2 regions of the Pseudoalteromonas sp. PAST1 genome follow, and region 2 is predicted to be linked to the other one. Evidence: predicted binding sites of a transcription regulator. Region 2 holds the regulator's gene; the other holds the start of a gene.

Region 1 (3,206 bases), on a different contig from region 2:
GAGTTTTTGGTCAGTGCAATGGAGCAAAGTCGCCACGCGTCATTTAATACAGACCCTTATTGGTTTTAAATAAATGCGCTTGTGCCTATGGATAGGGTTAGCATGTTTGAGTCTCTCGGCAGTGGCTAACCCTATTGAATGGCAAACCTACAAACAGCAAGACGATATAAAGGTTAGCTATAAAAAGCACGAAACTGGCATTATAGAAATTAATGCTTCTGTGCTGGTAAAAAATGCTAAGGCCAGTGACTTTATGGCGCTGTTAAGTGATACCGACAACGCGCCCAATTGGCTCGAAAATGTTAAAAGCGTGACTTTAATGGAGCGCTTAAGCCCCTCAGAAACCCTTGTTTACACTCACTTTAATTCGCCTTGGCCGGTGTTAGATCGCGATTTGGTGAGTTACTCTTGTTATCATGCCTTAGGTGAACATAAAACAGAGCTAAAAATTATCAGTCAGCCATACGCTAAAGCAGAAGTCTCTGGGGTTGTGCGTATTAAAGAGCTCAGGGCTTATTGGCGTTTAGAAGAGCAGCAAAGTAATTTATTGGTAAGCCATCAGGCCTATGCTGATCCGGGTGGCTCAATCCCGCATTGGTTGAGCAATAAGGTATCGCTAAAGAGCGTTTATAAAACGCTACAAGCACTGACAGAGCAATTAACCAATAATCAGTTCTCGCGAGATAACTTAATAAGTCAGTTAGGTTCGTGTTCATAAAAAAAGCGCCAAAAGGCGCTTTTTTCATTTTATCTAACCTATTACAGGCCAGCAGCTGCGCGAAGTGCGTCTGCTTTGTCTGTACGCTCCCAAGGGAACTCATCACGACCGAAGTGACCATAAGCCGCAGTCGGTTGATAGATAGGACGCTCAAGATCAAGCATTTGGATTAAGCCGTAAGGACGTAGGTCGAAGTGCTCACGTACTAATTCGATTAGACGCGCTTCTTCTAATTTACCTGTACCAAATGTCTCGATGCTGATAGATGTTGGCTCTGCAACACCGATAGCGTAAGAAACTTGTAGCTCACATTTGTCAGCAAGGCCTGCAGCAACCACGTTTTTAGCAACGTAACGAGCAGCATATGCAGCTGAACGGTCAACTTTTGATGGATCTTTACCTGAGAAAGCACCACCACCGTGACGAGCCATACCACCGTATGTATCAACGATGATTTTACGACCTGTAAGACCACAGTCACCCATTGGGCCACCGATTACGAAACGGCCAGTTGGGTTGATGAAGAACTTAGTTGCGCTAGAGATAAGCTCAGCTGGAAGAACTGGCTTAATGATCGTTTCCATTACCGCTTCAACTAAGTCGTTTTGTGAGATTGAATCACAGTGTTGAGTTGAAAGAACAACTGCATCAATACCAACAGGCTTGCCATTTTCGTATGCAAACGTTACTTGAGATTTTGCATCTGGGCGTAACCAGTTAAGCTCACCGCTTTTACGAACTTCAGCTTGGCGCTGAACTAGACGATGTGAATAAGTGATTGGTGCAGGCATTAAAACGTCAGTTTCATTACATGCGTAACCGAACATTAGACCTTGGTCACCAGCACCTTGCTCTTCAGGTCGAGCACGGTCAACACCTTGGTTGATGTCTGGAGATTGTTTACCGATAGTGTTTAGGATTGCACAAGAGTCAGCATCGAAACCCATGTCTGAGTGCGTGTAACCGATTTCACGTACTGTTTTACGTGTGATTTCTTCGATATCAACCCAAGCGCTAGTTGTGATTTCACCACCAACCATCACCATGCCAGTTTTAACGTAAGTCTCACATGCAACACGGGCATGAGAATCTTGCTCTAAGATAGCATCTAGAACCGCGTCAGAGATTTGGTCCGCGATTTTATCCGGATGACCTTCAGAAACAGATTCAGAAGTAAATAAATGTTTTGCCATTGTATTTCTGCTCACAAATATTGCGCTTCACAAACGTCGGTAATAGCGCTAAAAAATTAAGGGGCGTATTTTATCTAAAACAAATATGTTTGCATAGTAATTTTACGCCTAGACGTCCATTTAAAATTAGTAATAACGTATTGTTCTTAACAAACGCCCATAAATGGTGCATTTAATGCGGATTTTTAATTGCACTGTACCCTTACAATAAGTAAGAATGGGGCTTCATAAACAACCAGCGCAAATACATAAAGGTAGGAGAATTCATGCCATCACGCAAAGAACTTGCAAATGCTATTCGCGTCTTATCAATGGACGCAGTACAACAGGCCAAATCTGGTCACCCTGGCGCACCTATGGGCATGGCAGATATCGCAGAAGTACTATGGCGCGATTATCTAAAGCACAATCCAACGAATCCAGAGTGGGCAGACCGAGATCGATTTATTCTTTCGAATGGCCACGGTTCAATGCTGATCTATTCTCTACTGCACTTAAGTGGCTATGACTTACCACTAGAGGAAATTAAAAACTTCCGTCAAATGCACTCAAAAACACCGGGTCACCCAGAGTATGGATATGCACCAGGTATTGAGACTACTACGGGTCCATTAGGTCAAGGGATCACAAATGCAGTGGGCATGGCAATTGCCGAAAAAGCGCTAGCTGCACAGTTTAACCGTGAAGGCCACGATATTGTTGATCACTTCACGTATGCATTCATGGGTGATGGCTGTTTAATGGAAGGTATTTCACACGAAGCCTGTTCATTAGCCGGTACATTAGGCCTAGGTAAACTAGTTGCGTTTTGGGATGACAACGGCATCTCAATTGATGGTGAAGTAGAAGGTTGGTTCAGCGATGACACACCAGCGCGCTTCAAAGCATACGGCTGGCACGTAGTTAGCGATGTTGATGGTCATAACCCTGATGCAATTCGCGCCGCTATCGAAGAAGCGCGTAGCATTACTGATAAGCCATCATTAATCTGTTGTAAAACAGTGATTGGTTATGGTTCACCTAATAAATCAGGTAGCCATGATTGTCACGGTGCACCACTAGGTGAAGACGAAATTAAAGCATCTCGTGAGTTCCTTGGTTGGACTGGCGATGCATTCGAAATCCCAGCTGATATCTATAGCGAGTGGGATGGCAAAGAAAAAGGTAAGCAACTAGAAGCAAGCTGGGACGAAAAATTTGCAGCTTATGAAAGTGCATACCCTGAACTTGCTGCTGAGTTTAAGCGCCGTACAAACGGTGAGCTACCGGCAGATTGGGCTGAAAAGTCACAAGCT
Region 2 (3,206 bases):
TTTTTGTATAAATGAGTATACCAATCCGCAATAATACTTAATCATTTTGAGGGATTAAACCTGTCGCTACCTGCGTTAAAAATTTCTGATTTAGAACACAACTAAATAACGAAATTTTTGCCTTGCTATCAACAAGGTTTCATTGCCTCAAAATAGACTACTTAATTAAGCGTATTGGTATCTAAAAGTTATTAGAAATAATAAATTTAAATAACTTTGTTAGCAAATGCTGTGAACTTCGTTGAAATGGCTGTTTTGGGCTAATTTCGGCTAATTGCAGTGTACGTGCGTATAAAATACAACAACACGTGCTTAAAAGGTCATAAATAGATGAATCTTTATGTCTGATTAATCGCAACTATGCACAGAAATTGTTGGGAAATCCTTTAAAATTAAGCGATATAGCATATAACAGGATAGACCTGATAATACTTGGAATTTTTATACATTACAGGTATCGTACTGATGCAAGCTCTCTCACTTTTTAACTTTTTGCAGGATACTATCGCGTTATGTCAGATTTTCGTGAACAAGCATTACATTACCACGCTCACCCCGTTCCAGGTAAAATTAGTGTTGAACTAACCAAGCCAGCCGAAACGGTTAACGATCTCGCTTTAGCTTATAGCCCAGGTGTGGCTGAACCAGTCCGTGAAATTGCTGCTGATCCAGCAAACGCCTATAAATACACAGGCAAAGGCAACATGGTTGCAGTTATTTCAAACGGTACCGCAATTTTAGGTTTAGGTAACTTAGGTCCGCTTGCATCAAAACCTGTAATGGAAGGTAAAGCCTTACTATTCAAACGTTTTGCTGGCCTTGACTCAATTGATATTGAAGTTAAACACCGCACAACAGAAGATTTCATTAATACGGTTGCTAACATCGCTGATACGTTTGGTGGTATCAACCTAGAAGATATTAAAGCGCCTGAGTGTTTTGAAATCGAAAAAGCACTTATCGAGCGCTGTGATATTCCCGTTTTCCACGATGACCAACATGGTACCGCTATTGTTACAGCTGCTGGTATGCTTAATGCCCTTGAAGTGCAAGGCAAAGATATCGAAGATGCTATCATCGTATGCTTAGGTGCTGGTGCTGCTGCTGTTGCTTGTATGGAGCTTTTAATTAAGTGTGGTGCACTGCGTGAACACATTTATATGCTTGACCGTAAAGGTGTGATCCATACACGTCGTGATGACTTAAACGAGTATAAGCAATTATTTGCTAACAACACCGATAAGCGTACATTACAAGATGTTATTGCTGATGCTGATGTATTCGTTGGTGTATCAGGTCCTAACCTGTTAACTGCAGATGATCTTAAGCTGATGGCAGACAAGCCAGTTGTGTTTGCATGTTCAAACCCAGATCCTGAGATTGCTCCAGAAGTTGCACATAGCGCGCGTAACGATTTAATTATGGCAACGGGTCGTTCAGATTTCCCTAACCAAGTAAATAACGTGCTTTGTTTCCCATTCATTTTCCGTGGCGCGTTAGATGTTCGTGCAACGGCAATTAATGATGAAATGAAAATTGCTGCAGTTCATGCTATTCGTGGCATCGCGAAAGAGCCTGTACCAAGTGAAGTATTAAAAGCGGCTGGCGTTGAGTCACTTGAGTTTGGTGCCGAGTACATCATTCCTAAGCCTATGGATCCGCGTTTATTACCACGTATTGCACGTGCTGTTGCTGAAGCGGCTGTAGAGTCGGGTGTGGCGCAAATCGATATGCCAGAAGATTACATGCGTTAAACTTAATTAGCCTTAGGTATAACGCTCAATAAAAAACTCAGCCTAGGCTGAGTTTTTTTATATCTGCGATTATCGGCGGTGATCCGATGGCCGAAATACTTATTCTGAATCAAGCACTGGGATATCTAATCCCATTTCTTGCATAATTCTTTTAACTTCTTCAGGTACCTTTTCAGGGTTGTCTTTACGTAGGTCGTCATCATTTGGTAATGGTTGACCTGTAAAAGCATGTAAGAAAGCTTCACACAATAACTCACTGTTCGTCGCATGACGCAGGTTATTGATCTGGCGGCGTGTACGCTCGTCAGTTAATACTTTTAATACGTTAAGTGGGATTGATACGGTAATCTTTTTTACTTGTTCTGATTTTTTACCGTGTTCTGCATATGGGTGAATGTATTCACCGTTCCATTTAGCCATAAGTTGTTTCGTTGCCTCGGTTGTCAGTGATTTACGCCTTATTCACAGCGCAAGATGCGGAAATTCTATCTCTTTAAAAAAGATAGTCAAATACTAGTTATTTGGCCATCTAGTGGTGTAAATGTATAAACTTCTATGTGTAAGCGATAAATGCTTTGACTTCTCATATTTGATCATCTAACCTTTTAGACGTCTAAACATCCAATTAAAGAATAGGTGATGAAATGAGCGAAAAAAATAAAGCGACGATTGCTGTTCGTCACGGCATTGAAGCCGATAAACATCATGGTGCGGTTGTGCCTCCTTTATACTTATCAACCACCTATTCGTTTGCTGATTTTGATACTAAGCGCCAGTATGACTATGGTCGCAGCGGTAATCCAAATCGCGATATCTTAGCTGAAACCTTAGCTGAGCTTGAAGGTGGTGCTAAAGGTATTATCACTGCAACAGGTATGTCTGCTGTGCATTTAGCCACTCAGCTGTTAAACAGTGACGACACGTTAGTGATCCCACATGACTGTTATGGCGGTAGTTATCGTTTATTCACCTCGCTTGAAAAGCGTGGCCTGTTAAAACTAAAAGTTTTGGATTTAACTAAATCTGAAAATCTCCAAGAAATTTTAGCGATTAAACCTAAGTTGATTTGGATTGAAACGCCAAGTAACCCAATCTTGCGTTTAACAGATATTAAAGCAATCACTAGTATTGCTAAGCAGTGTGGTGCTTTGGTTGCGGCTGATAACACCTTCTTATCACCTGCATTACAAAACCCAATTGAGTTTGGTGTTGATATTGTTGTGCACTCAACCACTAAATACATCAATGGTCACTCTGATGTAGTGGGCGGTGCAGTGATTGCTGCAACGCAAGAGCTAGGCGACGAGCTTGCTTGGTGGGCGAATAATATCGGTATTATTGGTGCACCATTTGACAGCTACTTAACGCTTCGTGGTTTACGTACTTTAAATGTACGCCTAAAGCAGCACCAAGAGAATGCTTTTGCCATTGCTGAGTATTTAGAAAGCTCTC

Evidence for each region. Region 2 encodes MetJ, which represses methionine synthesis genes. Its sites were predicted from a motif close to TAGACGTCTAGACGTCTA; they were not measured.
Region 1: a site for MetJ is predicted at 2,013-2,030, ahead of metK (methionine adenosyltransferase). Genes of this name have one in related genera too.

Annotation. Positions count from the first base shown of each region.
Region 1 is NZ_JAKGBH010000002.1:183,437-186,642, forward strand. It holds gene L1272_RS01740 (CYTH and CHAD domain-containing protein) at 1-69, shown strand, start outside; gene L1272_RS01745 (START domain-containing protein) at 107-718, shown strand; gene metK (methionine adenosyltransferase) at 760-1,911, opposite strand; gene tkt (transketolase) at 2,178-3,206, shown strand, end outside.
Region 2 is NZ_JAKGBH010000058.1:19,709-22,914, forward strand. It holds gene L1272_RS19875 (malic enzyme-like NAD(P)-binding protein) at 513-1,754, shown strand; gene metJ (met regulon transcriptional regulator MetJ) at 1,854-2,174, opposite strand; gene metB (cystathionine gamma-synthase) at 2,399-3,206, shown strand, end outside.